DNA from 4 places in the Streptomyces sp. NPDC045287 genome. Region 4 is predicted to be linked to each of the others. Evidence: riboswitches for the same ligand, from Rfam matches in the RefSeq annotation. Region 4 holds a riboswitch; each other region holds the start of a gene.
What was found. A riboswitch is a leader RNA that binds a small molecule or an ion and turns the genes downstream of it on or off. The one in region 4 is predicted to bind cobalamin.
Positions count from the first base shown of each region.

Region 1: linked by a shared signal. The riboswitch ahead of cobN (cobaltochelatase subunit CobN) and the one ahead of AC07D6_RS04165 (energy-coupling factor ABC transporter permease) in region 4 are both predicted to bind cobalamin.
Region 2: linked by a shared signal. The riboswitch ahead of AC07D6_RS09820 (ribonucleoside-diphosphate reductase subunit alpha) and the one ahead of AC07D6_RS04165 (energy-coupling factor ABC transporter permease) in region 4 are both predicted to bind cobalamin.
Region 3: linked by a shared signal. The riboswitch ahead of AC07D6_RS23695 (ABC transporter substrate-binding protein) and the one ahead of AC07D6_RS04165 (energy-coupling factor ABC transporter permease) in region 4 are both predicted to bind cobalamin.

Region 1 is NZ_JBWKJG010000008.1:20,199-24,670, reverse strand. Features, by position in the region: gene AC07D6_RS15145 (precorrin-2 C(20)-methyltransferase) at 1-451, opposite strand, end outside; gene AC07D6_RS15140 (precorrin-8X methylmutase) at 448-1,083, opposite strand; gene AC07D6_RS15135 (cobalamin biosynthesis protein CobG) at 1,080-2,339, opposite strand; cobalamin riboswitch at 2,350-2,481, shown strand; gene cobN (cobaltochelatase subunit CobN) at 2,518-4,472, shown strand, end outside.
Region 2 is NZ_JBWKJG010000004.1:337,217-341,688, reverse strand. Features, by position in the region: gene AC07D6_RS09820 (ribonucleoside-diphosphate reductase subunit alpha) at 1-2,014, opposite strand, end outside; cobalamin riboswitch at 2,160-2,294, opposite strand; gene AC07D6_RS09815 (GNAT family N-acetyltransferase) at 2,327-2,869, opposite strand; gene AC07D6_RS09810 (hypothetical protein) at 2,889-3,506, opposite strand; gene mctP (monocarboxylate uptake permease MctP) at 3,645-4,472, opposite strand, start outside.
Region 3 is NZ_JBWKJG010000015.1:20,338-24,809, reverse strand. Features, by position in the region: gene AC07D6_RS23705 (ABC transporter ATP-binding protein) at 1-294, opposite strand, end outside; gene AC07D6_RS23700 (FecCD family ABC transporter permease) at 291-1,304, opposite strand; gene AC07D6_RS23695 (ABC transporter substrate-binding protein) at 1,301-2,338, opposite strand; cobalamin riboswitch at 2,377-2,575, opposite strand; gene AC07D6_RS23690 (lysozyme) at 2,800-3,624, shown strand; gene AC07D6_RS23685 (hypothetical protein) at 4,067-4,306, shown strand; gene AC07D6_RS23680 (methyltransferase domain-containing protein) at 4,348-4,472, opposite strand, start outside.
Region 4 is NZ_JBWKJG010000002.1:198,683-203,154, forward strand. Features, by position in the region: gene AC07D6_RS04150 (energy-coupling factor ABC transporter ATP-binding protein) at 1-703, opposite strand, end outside; gene cbiQ (cobalt ECF transporter T component CbiQ) at 703-1,449, opposite strand; gene AC07D6_RS04160 (energy-coupling factor ABC transporter substrate-binding protein) at 1,455-1,838, opposite strand; gene AC07D6_RS04165 (energy-coupling factor ABC transporter permease) at 1,835-2,527, opposite strand; cobalamin riboswitch at 2,556-2,757, opposite strand; gene AC07D6_RS04170 (PTS sugar transporter subunit IIA domain-containing protein) at 2,792-3,220, opposite strand; gene dhaL (dihydroxyacetone kinase subunit DhaL) at 3,217-3,819, opposite strand; gene dhaK (dihydroxyacetone kinase subunit DhaK) at 3,825-4,472, opposite strand, start outside.

The DNA.
Region 1 (4,472 bases), on a different contig from region 4:
TCCGGCCCGCGTCGAGGTGGGCGGCGAGCCGTGCCGACGCCTCCTCGTAGAAGTCGTTCAGCGCGCCCCGGTAGCCGCCGGGGTGGTCCGTCGTCTCCACGGTGAGCGGGTACATCAGCCGCTCCTCGACGTGGTCCTCGCGGATGTGCTTCGCCGCGATGGACCGGGCGATGGACCGGCCGTGCCGGGCACAGTGGTACGCGACGACGTCCGCCTCCGCGATGGCCTCCACCGCGCGCAGGGTCATCAGCGACGGGTCGCCGGGGCCGAGGCCGACGCCGTACAGCTTGCCCGCGCCCGCGCCCGTGCCGGTCTCCGTGCCCGTGCCGGTCTCCGTGCCCGTGCCGGTCTCCGTGTCCGCGCCGGTCTCCGTGCCCGTGCCGGTCTCCGTGCCCGTGCCGGTCTCCGTGTCCGCGCCGGTGACTGTTTCACGTGAAACGTGCGTGCTCATTCCGCCTCGCTCGCGATCGCGTTGACCGCCGCGGCCGCCATGGCGCTGCCCCCGCGCCTGCCCCGTACGACGATGTGGTCCAGGTCCGAGGCGGCCAGCGCGTCCTTGGACTCGGCCGCACCGATGAAGCCGACCGGTATGCCGAGCACCGCCGCCGGGCGGGGGGCGCCGTCCCGGACCATCTCCAGCAGCCGGAACAGGGCGGTGGGTGCGTTGCCGATCGCCACGACCGAGCCCTCCAGGCGGTCGCGCCACAGCTCCAGGGCGGCCGCGCTGCGGGTCGTGCCCAGCTCGGCGGCGAGATCGGGCACGGACGGGTCGGAGAGGGTGCAGACCACCTCGTTGTCGGCGGGGAGCCGCTTGCGGGTGACGCCGCTCGCGACCATCTGCGCGTCGCACAGGATCGGCGCGCCGGAGCGGAGCGCGGCGCGGGCGCGGGAGACGACCTCCGGCGTGTAGGCGAGGTCGCGGACGAGATCGACCATGCCGCAGGCGTGGATCATCCGCACGGCGACCTGGCTGACGTCGGCGGGCAGCCCCGCGAGATCCGCCTCGGCGCGGATCGTGGCAAAGGACTGGCGGTAGATCTCCGCGCCGTCCTTCTCGTAGTCGAACACTGTGCTCCCGCTCATCTCTGTGCCTGTGCGTCGTCGTTGTCTCGTCGTGCCGTCCGTACGGTGATGCCGTACGTGCCGTCGCCGGTGGCCAGTACGTCCACCCAGTCGCCCTGCGGGTGGCCGCAGCGGCGGTCGCAGCCGGACCAGTGCACGGGCAGCCCCCGGACCGCCGCGTCGTCCAGCGGCCGGGCGTCCGCCCGTACGTCGGCCAGGGCCTTGCCGCAGCCGGGCCGCCCCGTGCAGGCGCTCACCGTCAGCCAGGGCGACCCGGGGCGGGTGAGGAACCCGGCCCGGTCCAGCGCCGCGAGCCGCTCCTTCGCCGCCGCGCGGCCGGGCAGGCCCGCCACGACGAACCCGCGCCACGGCGTCACCCGCACCTCGCCCCCGGGCCCCGGCGCCAGGGCCCGGAACTGCTCGGCGGTGATCCGGCCCAGGGGCGCCACGACCGACACGGCACGGTCACCGACCACACCCGGCTCCGGCGGCGCCGCCACCGGCACCGCACCCGGCGAGGCGGCGGAGGCGGCCACCCCCGCACCCGCCAGACGCTCCGTCACGGCCACCTCCAGGGGCCGGTCGTCCGGCAGTTCGGCCACCCGCCAGGCACCCGTGCCGGCCTCCCGGGCAACGGCCAGGAACGCCTCGGCCGCCGCCAGCGCGGCCGACGGCGCGTCGCCCGCGGCCACCCGCCAGGACAGGTCCCCGATCCGTACCAGAGCGCACCCGCCCGGCTCTGCGAGCAACGTCACATCACCGCCCAGCCCGGCCACGTCCCCGCGCCCGTCGTCCACGGCGAACAGGAAGCGTCCCGACAGGGCGGTCGTCCACGCCCGCGCGCACAGCAGCGCGTCCAGCTCCCGCGCCCACGCCTGGGCGTCCCCGTGGGACCGTCCGTCCAGTCCGCAGAGGGGCGACACCACCATGTTCCGCACGCGTTCGTGCGCCGCCGAGGGCAGCAGCCCGGCCTCGCCGAGCAGCTCCGCGAGGGCGAGCCCGCAGTCGTCGGGCAGGCCGCGCAGGTCGAGGTTGCCGCGCGAGGTGACACCGAGCCGGCCGTCGCCCAGCCGCTCCGCTGCCCCGGCCAGCACGGCCACCTGGTGGGCCGTCAGGACGCCGGTGGGCAGCCGCAGCCGGGCGAGTCCGCCGTCGTCCGCCCGGTGCAGCCGCAGGGCGCCGGGGCACGCGTCGGCACGGTCGCGGACACGGTCCCGTATGTGGGATTCGCCCCCGTTCCGGGGCTTTGATGGGCTGGGCGGCATGGCGGCGAGCATACGCGCAGCCTCTACTATGCAGACGGCACAGGGTCCCAGGACCCTAGGGAGGAAGCACGGTGCGAATCCGGCGCGGTCCCGCCACTGTGAGCAGGGCCCCCGGGGTCCCGCGAGTCAGGAACTCCCGCCACCCACGACCACCCGGGGCGAGGACACCCCGAGGAAGGCCCGGCACGCCGTGATCCTGCTGCTGTCGCACTCCGACACCGACCTGCTGAGCGCCCGCGCGGCCGGAGGCCCGGTCGAGTACCGGTTCGCCAACCCCGCACGCCTCCCCATCGACGAGCTGCCCGGCCTCCTCGACGGCGCCGACCTCGTCGTCGTACGCCTCCTCGGCGGACTGCGCGCCTGGGAGGAGGGCATCGACCTGCTCCGCGCCCAGGACCGCCCCGTCGTCTTCCTCACCGGCGAACAGGCGCCCGACGCACAGCTCATGGAGGCGTCCACCGTCCCCATCGGCGTCGCCACCGAGGCCCACGCCTACCTCGCCCACGGCGGCCCGGACAACCTGGAGCAGCTCGCCCGGTTCCTGTCCGACACGGTCCTCCTCACCGGCCACGGCTTCGACCCGCCGGCCGCCGCCCCCACCTGGGGCCCCCTGGAGCGCACCCCCCGTGCCACCGACGGCCCGACCGTCGCCGTGCTCTACTACCGCGCCCACCACATGAGCGGCAACACCGCCTTCGTCGGCGCCCTGTGCGACGCCATCGAGGACGCCGGCGGACGCGCCCTCCCCCTGTACGTCGCCTCCCTGCGCGCCCCCGAGCCCGAGCTGCTCGACCGGCTGCGCGGCGCCGACGCCGTCGTCACCACCGTCCTCGCCGCCGGCGGCACCAAGCCCGCCGAGGCCCAGGCCGGCGGGGACGAGGAGGCGTGGGATGCGGGCGCGCTCGCCTCCCTCGACGTGCCCGTCCTCCAGGCGCTGTGCCTCACCGGTTCGCGCGCCGACTGGGAGGGGAACGACGAGGGCCTGTCCCCGCTCGACGCGGCCAGCCAGGTCGCCGTACCCGAGTTCGACGGGCGGCTCATCACCGTCCCGTTCTCCTTCAAGGAGATCGACGAGGACGGCCTGCCCGCGTACGTCCCCGACGCCGAGCGCGCGGCCCGCGTCGCCGGGATCGCCGTCCGCCACGCCCGGCTCCGGCACATCCCCAACGCCGAGAAGCGCCTGGCGCTGGTCCTCTCCGCGTACCCGACGAAGCACTCCCGCATCGGCAACGCCGTCGGCCTCGACACGCCCGCTTCCGCCGTCGCCCTGCTGCGCCGGCTGCGCGAGGAGGGGTACGACTTCGGCGACGAGGACGTGCCGGGCCTCGCGTCCGGCGACGGCGACGAGCTGATCTACGCCCTCATCGAGGCGGGCGGTCACGACCAGGACTGGCTCACCGAGGAGCAACTGGCCCGCAACCCGGTCCGCATCCCGGCCGCCGACTACCGGCGCTGGTTCGCGACGCTGCCGGAGGAGCTGCGCTCGGCCGTCGAGGAGCACTGGGGCCCGCCGCCCGGCGAGATGTTCCTCGACCGGTCCCGCAACCCCGAGGGCGACATCGTCCTCGCCGCGCTGCGCCGGGGGAACCTGCTCGTCCTCATCCAGCCGCCGCGCGGCTTCGGCGAGAACCCGATCGCGATCTACCACGACCCGGACCTGCCGCCGTCCCACCACTACCTGGCCGCCTACCGGTGGATCGCCACACCCGCGTCCGACGGCGGTTTCGGCGCGGACGCCATGGTCCACCTCGGCAAGCACGGCAACCTGGAGTGGCTGCCCGGCAAGAACGCCGGCCTGTCCGCCGCGTGCGGCCCCGACGCGGCCCTCGGCGACCTGCCGCTGATCTACCCGTTCCTCGTCAACGACCCCGGCGAGGGCACCCAGGCCAAGCGCCGCGCCCACGCCACGCTCGTCGACCACCTCGTACCGCCGATGGCCCGCGCCGACTCCTACGGCGACATCGCGCGGCTGGAGCAACTGCTCGACGAGTACGCGCAGATCTCCTCCATGGACCCGGCGAAGCTCCCCGCGATCCGCGCGCAGATCTGGACCCTCATCCAGGCCGCCCGCCTCGACCACGACCTCGGCCTGGAGGACCGGCCCGACGACGACGGGTTCGACGACTTCCTCCTGCACGTCGACGG
Region 2 (4,472 bases), on a different contig from region 4:
TGAAGCCCTGCACCGAGCCGTTCGACTCGCGCAGCGCCTCGCGGGTCTGCGCGTCCCACACGCCGAGCTTCTTCAGGTCGTCCACCAGGTACGAGTTGACCTGGAGGAACTCGCCGGACAGCGTCTCGCGCTTGAACAGGTTGGAGACCTGCGGCTCGATGCACTCGTAGACCCCCGCGATGGACGCGATCGTCGCGGTCGGCGCGATCGCGAGGAGCAGCGAGTTGCGCAGGCCGACGGAGGCGACGCGCTCGCGCAGCGCCGCCCACCGCTCCGGCCAGGTCAGCTCCACGTCGTAGTGGTCGGGGTGCAGCACGCCGCGCGCCGTGCGGGTCTTGTCCCAGGCGGGCAGCGGGCCGCTGCGCTCGGCCAGGTCGGCGGACGCCTCGTACGCGGCGAGCATGATCCGCTCGGCGATCCGCGTGGACAGGGCGCGCGCCTCGGGCGAGTCGAACGGCAACCGCAGCTTGAAGAAGACGTCCTGGAGGCCCATCGCGCCCAGGCCCACCGGGCGCCAGCGGGCGTTGGACCGGCCGGCCTGCTCGGTCGGGTAGAAGTTGATGTCGACGACCCGGTCGAGGAACGTCACCGCGGTGCGGACCGTCTCGTCCAGCCGCTCCCAGTCGATGCCGTCGCCGGCGACGAACGCGCCCAGGTTCACCGAGCCCAGGTTGCAGACCGCGGTCTCCCCGTCGTCCGTGACCTCCAGGATCTCGGTGCACAGGTTCGAGGAGTGGACCGTGTGGCCCGGCTCGGCGGTCTGGTTGGCGGTGCGGTTCGCGGCGTCCTTGAACGTCATCCAGCCGTTGCCGGTCTGCGCGAGGGTCCGCATCATCCGGCCGTACAGGTCGCGGGCCGGCATCGTCTTGCGGGCCAGGCCCTTCGCCTCGGCGGCCCGGTACGCGGCGTCGAACTCCTCGCCCCACAGGTCGACCAGCTCGGGCACGTCCGACGGGGAGAACAGCGACCACGGGGCGTCGGCGTTGACGCGGCGCATGAACTCGTCCGGGATCCAGTGCGCCAGGTTCAGGTTGTGGGTGCGGCGGGCGTCCTCGCCGGTGTTGTCGCGGAGCTCCAGGAACTCCTCGATGTCGGCGTGCCAGGTCTCCAGGTAGACCGCGGCGGCGCCCTTGCGGCGACCGCCCTGGTTGACGGCGGCGACCGACGCGTCGAGCGTCTTCAGGAACGGGACGATGCCGTTGGAGTGGCCGTTGGTGCCGCGGATCAGCGAACCGCGGGCGCGGATGCGGGAGTACGACAGGCCGATGCCGCCCGCGTGCTTCGACAGCCGCGCCACCTGGTGGTAGCGGTCGTAGATGGAGTCCAGCTCGTCCTGGGGGGAGTCCAGCAGGTAGCAGGAGGACATCTGGGGGTGGCGGGTGCCCGAGTTGAACAGGGTGGGGGAGGAGGGCAGGTAGTCGAGCCGGCTCATCAGCCCGTACAGCGCCTCGACCTCGCCGAGGGCGCGCGCGGTGCCGTCCTCCGCCAGTCCGCAGGCGACGCGGAGCAGGAACTGCTGCGGGGTCTCGACGACCTTGCGGGTGATCGGGTGGCGCAGCAGGTAGCGGGAGTACAGGGTGCGCAGCCCGAAGTAGCCGAAGCGGTCGTCGGCCGCCGGGTCGATCACCGCGTCGAGCCGGTCGGCGTGGCGGGCGACGAAGTCGGCGGTCCGGTCGGCGATGAGCCCTTCGCGGTGGCCGACGGCGACCGACGCGGAGAACGCCACCGCTCCCTGGCCGGCGGCCTCGTCGGTGATCGCGCGGGCCAGCAGCCGGGCGGCGAGCCTGGAGTACGCCGGGTCCTCGGCGATCAGGCCGGCCGCCGCCTCGGTGGCGAGCTCCCGGAGTTCGGCCTCGTCCGACCCGGCGTGCCGGCCGCGCAGGGCGGCGGCGGCGACCCGGCCGGGGTCGGTGTCGGGAAGGTCCGCGGTGAGGTCGGTCAGGGTCCGCAGCAACGCGGTCCCGGGAGCGTCGGCTTCGGTGGCTGAGGCCGGATCCGCTGGCGCGATGGTCACGTGGGGGCTCTCCCTCGCTCGGCTCGGGGCCGCACGGCGGGGAGGCGGGAAGCGGGCGCACCCCGCCCCTGGGCACGGGGGCGTGCGTGACCGCGTCCGCCGGCCCACTCCGCGAGGCCCGGACGTCTGGGCACCCGGGCCGGACGGTCCGGGTGCGCTGTCGGCAGGTCGTCGGACTTGTGGGGTACGCGAAGGGCACACCGGTACACCGTTGCGGGACAGTTCCGGACTCGCACCGGATTCCCCTGCTACGACAGCGAGCACGAGCATACATGTGGGGGGCGCGGGATACGGCACCCCCCACATGTTGTGTCAGAGTGTCAGCTCGTACGCGAGGAGGGGCAGACCGGGCAGGGGCTCCCAGTCCCGCTGCGGGGCCCTGGCGAAGCCCATCCGGTCGTACAGCCGCCGGGCGCCGCGGGCCTGCGGGACGACCGACAGGACGAGCCGCGCGCAGCCGTCGACCGCGCGTGCCCGGTCGGCGCACGCCCGTACGAGCGCCTCGCCCACGCCCCGTCCGCGCGCCGCGCCGGACACGGCGAGCACCCGGAACTCGGCCTCGTCCGGTCCCGCGATGTCCGCCCACGGGCTGCCGCCGGACGGGACGAACGTCACGCCGCCCAGGAGCGTGCCGTCCGGGTCGACGGCGACGAGCACCTCGGCCTCGGCGGCCCGGCGCGGCACGTCGCGCAGCAGGTCGAGGTAGGGGTCGTCGGCCCCGTACTGGAGCAGCCCGCCGTCGAGGTAGGCGCGGGCGCTGATCTCGCCCAGGGCGCGGTGCTCGGCGGGGCGTACGGGGCGGATGGCGAAGTCGGTGGTGCTCGGTGCGGCGGGTGGGGTCCAAGTGGCGTCCATGGGACCCAGTGTGGCGGGATCAGCCGCTCGCGCCCACGTCGTTTCGGGGCGCCCCGTCGCCCACGGGCGGCAGGTCGCCGCGTTCGACGGGCTCCCCGGCGCCGGGCCGGAGCTCGGGCAGGACCGCGTCCAGCTCCTCGTCGGAGGCGCGGTGCGCCCGCTCGGCGGCGCCGCGCAACGTGTCGCGGTCGACGGAGCGGTCGGCGCTGACCCGGACGCGCAGCCCGTTCTCGGCGCGCACGTACGCGTGGGCGCCGTCCGAGGCGCGGTACCAGCCCGCGCCGTCCTTCTCGCAGGGGGTGCCGGCGGGGCCGGTGGCCGAAACCGCGGGGAGCTCCGCGCAGCTCGCCGCGTCGACCCCGCCGCGCTCGACGGCGAGGGTGATCGCGCCGCCGCCCGGGGAGACGTACGTGGCGGAGAAGCCGTCGTCGCCGAGGACGCCCACGGACTGCTCGGCCAGGTCGAAGCCGTCCGCCTCCGTCACGTACACGTGCTCGGGCCGGGTCTGCAGGGCGGCGGCGCGGGCCTCCAGTCCGGCCCGGTCGGGCACGTCCGCACCGGCCGTCCGCGTGCCGCAGGCGGCGAGGAGGAGCAGCAGGGCCAGGGCGGCCGGAGGGGGAGCGGGGCGGCGTCTCATGCGCCCATCCTCGCCCACCCCGCCCCGCGGAACGTGAGGGGCCCCGCACCACCCCGGCGGGGCGGTGCGGGGCCCTTGGGGGCCGCCGGGCCGCGCGGGTGGGGAGGGCGGGGCCTCCGGGCGCGGCGGGCCGGGGGGTCAGTGGCCGGTTCCCACCTTGGGCAGTTCGGGGCTGACCCCGGGGTCGCCGGAGTCGGCGGTGTAGTCGGACGCCGTCGTCTCGTCGACGCCCTCCGGGGCCTTCACCGCCCGCAGCACGAACGTGAGGACGACCGTGACCAGCAGGTTCAGCACGAACGCGGTGAGGCCGATGTAGCCGATCTCGCCGATGCCGGGGATCTCCGCCGACGAGCCGCCGAAGTGCTTCTGCGTGGGGCTCGCCACGTTGTACGCGGTCCACGTGCCGTACACCATGCCGACCGCCCAGCCGCCCAGCAGCGCCCAGCGGTGGAACCAGCGGGTGAACAGGCCGATGACCAGCGCGGGGAAGGTCTGGAGGATCCAGATGCCGCCCAGGAGCTGGAAGTTGATGGCGACCGTCTTGTCCATCGTCAGGACGAAGGCGAGGGCGCCCACCTTCACCAGCAGCGACACCAGCTTGGACACCTTGGTCTCCTGCTCCGGGGTGGCGTCCGGCTTCAGGAAGTCCTTGTAGATGTTGCGGGTGAAGAGGTTCGCCGCGGCGATGGACATGATGGCGGCCGGGACGAGCGCGCCGATGCCGATCGCGGCGAAGGCCACGCCCGTGAACCAGTCCGGGAACATGTCCTCGAACAACTGGGGGATGGCCAGCTGGCCGTTCTGCACCTTGATGCCGGCGGCGATCGCCATGAACCCGAGGAGCGCGAGCAGGCCGAGCATCAGCGAGTACAGCGGCAGGATCGTCGTGTTGCGGCGGATCACGTCACGGCTGCCGGACGACAGGGTGGCCGTGATCGAGTGCGGGTACATGAACAGCGCCAGCGC
Region 3 (4,472 bases), on a different contig from region 4:
GCGTACGACGTCGGCGACGGTCAGCTCGACGAGGGTGTCGGCCTGCTGCTCGACGACGGCGACGCGGCGGGCTACGTCCCTGCGCCGCAGGTCGGGCAGGGGGCGGCCGTCGAGGGTGACGACGCCGGAGGCGGGGGCGAGGACACCGGCGAGGAGGCGGAGCAGGGTGGACTTTCCGGAGCCGTTGGGGCCGAGGAGTCCGGTGACGCCGCCGGGGCGGGGCATGAGGGTGACGCCGTCGAGGATGGCCTTCCCGTCGGCGGTGCGGGTGACGCGGTCGGCGGCGAGGGTCATCGGGTGGCCTTCCTGGTCCGGTACAGCACGAGGACGAAGGCCGGCACGCCGAGCAGGGAGGTCATGACGCCGACGGGGACCTCCTGCGGTTCGAGGAGGGTGCGGGCCAGGGTGTCGACCCAGACGAGGAACACGGCCCCGCCGAGGGCGGTGGCGGGCAGCAGCCGGGTGTGGCCGGGCCCGACGAGGGCCTTGGCGGCGTGCGGCAGGACGAGGCCGACGAAGCCGATGGCGCCGGCGGAGCTGACGAGTACGGCCGTGAGCAGGGCGGTGGCGCAGAGCAGGACGACGCGGGTGCGGGCGACGTGGACGCCGAGGGCGGCCGCCGCGTCCTGGCCGAAGGCGAACGCGTCGAGGGTCCTGCCGTACGCCAGGCAGACGGCGAGGACGGCCGCGAGGGCGGCGGCGCACAGCGCGACGTCGGTCCAGCCGGCGCCGCCGAGGGAGCCGAGCAGCCAGAACAGCACCCCGCGGGTCGTCTCGGCGTCGGCGGAGGTGACGACGACGAAGGAGGTGAGGGCGGAGAACAGCTGCATCGCGGCGACGCCGGAGAGGACGACCCGGTCGGTGGTGCCGCCGAGGACGTGGCTCAGCAGCATCATCAGCGCGAACGAGCAGACGGCTCCGGCGAACGCCCCGGCGGACACCGACAGCGCGCCCCCGCCGACGCCGAGGACGACGACGAGGACCGCCCCGGTGGAGGCCCCGGAGGAGACGCCGAGGACGAAGGGGTCGGCGAGCGGGTTGCGGAGCAGGGACTGCAGGACGGCCCCGCACACGGCGAGGCCGGCGCCGCACACGGCGGCGAGCAGGGTCCGGGGCAGCCGCAGCTCCCACACGATGCCGTCGCGGATCGCGGTGAGGCCGGACGGGGCGCCGCCGAGGTGGGCGGCGACGGTGGACCACACGTCGGTGACGCCGATGTCGGCGGGCCCGATGGTGATGGCGAGGGCGACGGACACGGCGAGTGCCGCGAGCCCCGCCGCCGTGCGCAGCAGGGCGGCGGTCACCGGGCGAGGCCGAACCGGCGGAGGGCGGCGGCGACCTGTTCGACGCCTTCGACGGTCCGGATGGTCGGGTTCATGGCCTGGCCGCTGAGCAGGACGTACCGCTTGCGGCGCACGGCGTCCATGTTCCGGGTCACGGGGTGGGACTCCAGGAACTCGATCTTCTTGGCGGCGCTCTCCGCCGTCTGCGACCTGCGGGTGAGGTCGCCGATCACGAGCACGTCGGGGTTGCGGTCGGCGACCGTCTCCCAGGTGACCTGGGGCCATTCCTCGGTCGTGTCGTCGAAGGCGTTCTTCGCGCCGAGCTCGCGGGTGATGACGCCGGGCGCGCCGCAGCAGCCCGCCAGGTACGGGGACTCGGCGTCGGAGAACCAGTACATGAGGGTGACGTCCGACGCGTCGAGGCCCTTCTTCGCCTCGGCGACGCGGGAGGTGAGGCTCCGGACGAGGGCGTCGCCGCGCTCCTCCACGCCGAAGACGCGGGCCAGGTCCCGCACTTCGCCGTGGACGGCGGCCATGGTGAGGGGCCGGGTGCGGACGCCGTCGCCGTCGCCGCTGTTGTCCTTGCCCTCGCAGTCGGACGGGGAGAGGTACGTCGGTACGCCGAGCCGCTCGAACCGGTCGCGGGTGGCGACCCCGCCCTTGCCGAGGGTGGAGGCGAACGAGGCGGCGACGAAGTCGGGTTCGGCGTCGAGGACCTTCTCGAACGACGGCTGGTTCTCGGCGAGGCGCTCGACGCGGGCGTTCTCCTTCTCCAGCCCCTTCATGACCGGGTCGGTCCAGGTGGCCGTGCCGGCCATGCGGTCGGCGAGGCCGAGGGCGAGGAGGATCTCGGTGGTGCCCTGGTCGAGGGAGACGGCGCGGCGCGGGCCGTCCCCGGTGATCTCAACCTGGCGCCCGCAGTTCTCGATCACGCGGGTCGCGGCGTCGTCCCGGGGCGGGGAGGAGTCGTCGGAGGGGGCGCCGCCGCAGCCGGTCAGGAGGAGGGTGCCGCACAGGGCGGCGGCGGGCAGGCGCGCTGGACGCGGAAAGGGCACGGAGCCGTCCTCGGTGTCGAGGGCCCATGCGCGGGGCCCGTCCGTACGGTGCGCCAGCAGGTCTTCGGACTCGGGATCATCCGGACGGGGCGCCTTCCCGGGCCGGTGCGCGGCCCAGTGGCATCGGTTGCCCCGCCCGTCACCCTCACCGCTGCGCGTCAGTTCCGGATTCGCACCGGATTCCCTGACTCGTCGTACGCGTGCGTACGGAGTGCGACTGGCCCCGGCAACGTAGCACAGCCCGGTGGGGGTCGAGTCCGGGGGGCGGGGCCGCCGGGCCGCGGGGACGCGCCCGCGCCGGGACGGGGCCGGCTCTGAAAACCCCCGCCGTCGCCGCAGTTCGGCACCGGTTTCGGTGGCGTAGACCAACGGCGGTTCCGTTCGCCCTTCCGCGGCGCGTTCTACGTGCGTAGCGTGAAGCGTAACCTGTCATGTTCACACCAGGTTTTCGGAGGCACGCCATGCCCGTGCACAGATCCGGAACGACCCGAACCGCCATGGCCACGGCCCTGCTCGCCGTCCTGGCCCTCCTCCTGGCCCTCCCGGGAGCGGCGAGCGCCGCCGACGGCCCCGGCAAGCCGCCCCGGGGCAGCGCCCGCATGGGGACGGGCGTCGCCGCCCACGACGGCGTCGGCGGCGTCCCCGCAGGCCCCTACGCCACCCAGACGGAGGGCGTGGACGTCTCCAGCCACCAGGGCAACGTCGACTGGTCCGCCCTCTGGACGAGCGGGGTGCGGTGGGCCTACGTGAAGGCCACCGAGGGGACGTACTACAAGAACCCCTACTTCCCGCAGCAGTACAACGGCTCGTACGGCATCGGCATGATCCGGGGCGCGTACCACTTCGCGACCCCCGACACGGCCGGCGGCGCCGCCCAGGCCGACTACTTCGTCGACAACGGCGGCGGCTGGTCCCGCGACGGGAAGACCCTGCCGGGCGCGCTCGACATCGAATGGAACCCCTACGGCGCGGCCTGCTACGGCAAGACCCAGGCCGGCATGGTCAGTTGGATCCGCGACTTCCTCGCCCGCTACAAGTACCGGACCGGCCGCGACGCGGTGATCTACACGGCGACGAGCTGGTGGAGGCAGTGCACCGGCGACTACGGCGGCTTCGCCTCGGCCCATCCGCTGTGGATCGCCCGCTACAACACCACCGTGGGCGAACTCCCCGCCGGCTGGGCGTACCACACGATGTGGCAGTACACCTCCTCGGGCCCGATCGTCGGCGACCACAACCGGTTCAACGGCGCCTACGACCGCGTCCAGGCCCTCGCCAACGGCTGACCTGCCCCCGTCCACGGGCCCGCGCGGACGCACACGGGCGCGGGCGCCGCGCGGGCACGGCGACAGCGACGGCAACGGCAACGGCAACGGCAACGGCAACGGCAACGGCAACGGCAACGGCCGAACGCCGCAGCCCCATACGGGGGCGCGGCGGGCGGCGCGTACCCGCCGGGCGGGCCGGGCACCGGGTGGGCCGGGCACCGCCCGGACGCGCCGGACGGCGGGAGCCGGGGCGGCCTTCACCGCCCGACCGGCCCGGTCCGCGCGGGGTCACCGGCCGGCGCGCGCGGCGACGAGGGCCCCGGCGGGAGGCGCCGTGTACGCCAACCGGGCGACAGCCGGGGGGAATTCCGTGCGACGGCGCACCGGGGCTGGGAACCTCACCGACTGACCAGCCGCGCCGCACCACGGCGGCGCCGGCGACCAGAGAGGAGCACCTCACGTGACAGGCACCCCCACGCGGATCGGCGAGCGGCACGTCGCGGCCGTCCTGGCCATGGGCGGCGGCCTCATGCTCGGGCCGGCGCCGGCGGCGCGCGCCGGCTCCTCCGGCGGACGCGGACTGCCGGCCCGCGCGTCCGACGCCGGCCGGCCCGTCGGGCCGGTGACCGCGGCGGGGCACACCGCCGCGGACCTCACCGCGCCCGCCCCGCCCGGCGGCGCTCCCCGCGGGACGCGGTGACCGGGCGGGGCGTCACCCGCGTACGGGACGGGCGGGGCCGGTCAGGGACGGCGTCCGGTGGTGACGAACATGGTCATCGCCACGACGAACGTCCCCTGCCGGTCCAGCCGCTCCAGGCCCCTCCGCCAGGCGCGGACCTCGTCTTCGGAGACGGCGCCGGCCGCGA
Region 4 (4,472 bases):
GCAGCTCCGCGTCCCCCAGCAGCTCCTCCACCGGCCCCGCGCGCAGCCCGCCCGGCGTGAGCACCGCCGCGTCGTCCGCCCACCGCAGCGCCAGGTCCACGTCGTGCGTGGCCATCACCACCGTCGTCCCCGCCCCCCGCAACCCGTCCAGCACCGCCAGCAGCCGCTCCTGCCCGTGCGGGTCGAGCCCCGCCGTCGGCTCGTCCAGGATCAGCACCCGGGGCCGCATCGCCACGGCGCCCGCGATGGCCGCCCGCTTCCGCTGCCCGTACGACAGCAGGTGCGTCGGCCGGTCCTCCAGGGCCGTGATGTCCAGCGCCTCCAGCGCCGCCCGCACCCGGGCCCGCACCTCGTCCTCCGGCAGCCCCAGGTTCATCGGCCCGAACGACACGTCCTGCCCCACCGACGCCGCGAACAACTGGTCGTCCGGGTCCTGCACCACCAGTTGCACCGTCGTGCGCAGCCTGGTGAGGCCCTTCCGGTCGTACGCCACGTCCTCACCGGCGACCCGCAGGCGCCCGCTTCGGCACCGCAGCCCGCCGCTGAGCAGCCGCAGCAGCGTCGTCTTGCCGCTTCCGTTGCGGCCCAGCACGGCCAGCGACCGCCCCTCCGGCACGGCGAAGTCGACCCCGGACAGCACGGCGGGACCGTCCTCGTAGGCGAACCCCGCCCCGACCAGCTCGACCACGGCGGATCCCGGCATCACAGCCACCTCTCCAGTACCAGGGTGAGGGCGACCACCGCCGCCAGCAGCGCCGCCGTCGCGGCGAGGAAACGCCGGTCCACCCGCGCGTCGGGCACCAGCACCCGCAGCGTGCCGTCGTAACCGCGCCCCGCGAGCCCCGTCTGCAACCGCGCCGCCCGGTCGAAGGCCCGCACGAACGCCGTCGCGGCCAGTCCCGCCACCGACCGCCACGCCGCCGCGCGGCCCGCCAGCCCGAGCCGCGCCGCCTGCGCCTGCCGGATCCGCGCCACCGCGTCCAGCAGCAGGAAGCCGATCCGGTACATCACCAGCGCGACGTCCACCACCGGCGCAGGCACCCCGGCCCGCACGAGCCGGGGCAGCACGTCCGACACGGGCGTGGTGAACGCGAACAGCAGCAGCCCCAGCGACGCCGCCGACGTGCGCAGCAACAACTGGCCGGCGTGCGCCGGGCCTCCCGGCGCCAGCGCCACGAACCCGGCCGGACCGCCGACCTGGAACAGCAGCGGCACGGCGCCCGTCACGCAGAACCCGAGCGGCAGCCGCCACGCCCGCCACAGCCGGCGCGGCGCCACCCCGGCCGGGCCCAGCAGCACCGCCACCGCCACCACCATGACCAAGGCCGCGCCCGGCCACGGCGGCAGGGACACCGCGCACCCCGTCAACCCGAAGCCCAGCACGGCCTTCTCGGCCGGATGGCGGCGGCGCCAGCGACTGCCGTGCGCCGCCACGTCGATGGGCAGCACCCGCGCTACTCCCCGGACGCCGCGGGCCCGTCGGCCCGGGCGCCGGACGCGGCACCGCCCCCGGCACCGGCGGAGGCACCGGCCCGGGCCCGCTCCGAGCCCTGCCGCCGGCCGCGCCGCAGCCCGAAGTAGTACGCCAGCACCCCCGCACCGAGCGCCGCCTGCAGGGAGAACAGCGCCGACTCGACCTCCCCGGACGGCGGTTCGTACAGCGGGGTGAACCACGGCTCGTAGTCCGGGGCGTTCTCCGTGATCGCCGTCTCCGCCTGCGCGTCGGCGCCCGCGAACGGCTCCTCCTCGCCCTCGCCGAGGCCCAGCGCCAGCGGCAGCACCGCCAGCGCCGCGACCACCAGCAGGATCAGGGCGTTGATCCTCGCGTCACGGCTCATCGGACCGTCGCCCCCTTCGCCGCGCCCGCCGCCGGGAGCACCCCGAGCCGCGCCAACTCGCCCTTGCTGGACTGCCGCAGCAGCCGCATCACCAGGACCGTCAACAGGCCCTCGCTGACCGCGAGCGGCACCTGTGTCACCGCGAAGATCCCCCCGAACTTCGCGAGCGCCCCCGCGAAGCCGCTGCCCGGGTCGGGGAACGCCAGCGCCAGCTGCACGCTCGTCACGCAGTACGTGGACAGGTCCGCGACGAACGCGCCGGAGAACACGGCCCCCATCAGCGGCACACCGGACCGGCGCAGCAGCCGGTACGTCCCGTACCCGGCCCACGGGCCGACGACCGCCATGGAGAAGGCGTTCGCGCCGAGCGTCGTGAGCCCGCCGTGCGCCAGCAGCAGCGCCTGGAACAGCAGGGTGATCGTGCCGAGCACCGCCATGACCGGCGGCCGGAACAGGATGGCGCCCAGCCCCGTACCGGTGGGGTGGGAGCAGCTGCCCGTCACGGACGGGATCTTCAACGCGGACAGGACGAACGTGAACGCCCCCGCCGCGCCGAGCAGCAGCGTCGAATCGGGGTTGGCCCTGACCTCCCGGGTCAGGGCCCGGACACCGTGGACGACGAACGGGGCGGCCGCCACCGTCCAGGCGACCGCGTGCTCCCGGGGCAGGAACCCCTCGGCTATGTGCATGTGGGAAGACCCTCTCCAGCACCTCGTGGATGGACAACGCGCCTTGGCCGGTCTCCTGGCTGACGGGTCGTACCGCCTCGGCTCCGCCTTCCCGGACGCCGCGGTCTCCCGCGGCGGTCCAGTGGCTTCCCCGCCTTCGCGGGGGGTGGAGCCGGACTTCCCGATCACAGTGGCGAGGGCCGCACCGGTTTCACACCGGTTTCCCGTACACCAAGGCCCTGCGACAGTAGTGCGTTGTCCTGCCCCCTCACAACCGCGTCCCGGTCACGCCTTGCGGTACTGGTACGCCTCCGAGGCCGCGGCCTCCACCGCTTCGAGTCCGCCGCCCGCCGCCGCGGTGACCACGGCCGCGACCGCGCCCTCCACGAGCGGCGCGTCCACCAGCCGCGTCCCCTCCGGCAGCTCGTCGCCCTCGGCGAGCAGCGCCTTCACCGTCAGGACGGCGCTGCCCAGGTCCACGAGCACCGCCACGCCGGCGCCCCGGTCCACCTCGTGCGCCGCCCGGGCGATCAGCTCCGCGTCGGTGCCGAGCCCGCCGTCCGGACCGCCGCCCGCCGCCGCCACCGGCACCCCGGCCGCCCCACCGGCCAGGCCGCGCGCCAACTCCACGACGGCCGCGGCGACCTGGGCGCTGTGCGAGACGAGGACGATCCCGACCGGCCCGCCCGCTTTCACCGTGCCCGCCCCGGTCACGCGGCCACCTCCTCGAGCGCCGCGAACAGCAGTGCCGCCGAGGTGGCACCCGGGTCCTGGTGACCGACCGACCGCTCCCCGAGGTAGCTGGCCCGCCCCTTGCGGGCGAGCATCGGCACGGTCGCCGCCGCGCCCTCGGCGGCGGCCCGCGCGGCCACCGCGAAGTCGCCGCCCCGCCCGAGCGCGTCGACACCGGGCTCCAGCGCGTCCAGCATCGTCTTGTCCCCGGCCGCCGCCCCGCCGAGCTGAGCCACCGCCGCGACGCCCGCGCCGAGCGCCTCGGCGAGGGCCTGCGGCGTCACCTCGGCGGCGTCGCCCAGCGCCTTGCCCGCGCGGCGCAGCAGCGTCCCGTACAGCGGGCCGGACGCCCCGCCGACCGTCGAGACCAGCCGCCGCCCCGCGACCAGCAGCACCGCGCCCGGCGTGGGCTGCGGCTCCGCCTCCAGCGCCGCCGTCACCGCCGCGAAGCCGCGCCGCATGTTCGCCCCGTGATCGGCGTCGCCGATCGTGGAGTCCAGGTCGGTGAGGCGGTCGGCCTCCCGGTCCACGGCCGCCGCGGCGGCGGCCATCCACCGCTGGAAGAACCCGGCGTCCAGCACGGCGCTCACCGCCCCCACCGCAGCGCCGGAGTCTGCACGGGCGCGTCCCACAGCCGCAGCAGCTCCTCGTCGGCCTGACACACCGTCACCGATGCGCCCGCCATGTCCAACGACGTCACGTAGTTCCCGATGAGCGTCCGCGCCACGGGCACCCCGCGCTCCCCGAGGACCCGGTGCACCTCGGCCCCGAAGCCGTACAGCTCCAGCAGCGGGGTTCCGCCCATCCCGTTGACCAGCAGTATCACCGGACCGGACGGGTCCAGGTCGTCGAGTACGGCGTCCACGGCGGCGTCGGCGATCTCCCGCGCCGTCATCATCGGCCGCCGCTCCCGCCCCGGCTCGCCGTGGATGCCGACGCCCCACTCCAGTTCGCCGGGCGGCAGGTCGAACGTGGGGCCGCCCTTCGCGGGCGTACCGCACGCGCTCAGCGCCACCGCGAAGCTCCGCGACGCGGCGTTCACCCGCCGGGCGACCGCCTCGACCCGCTCCAGCGGCGCGCCCTCGTCGGCCGCCGCCCCCGCGATCTTCTCCACGAACAGCGTCGCCCCGGTCCCGCGCCGCCCGGCCGTGTGCAGGCCGTCCGGCACGGCCACGTCGTCGTCGACGAGGACCTTGGCGACCTGGACGCCCTCGTCCTCGGCGAGTTCCGCCGC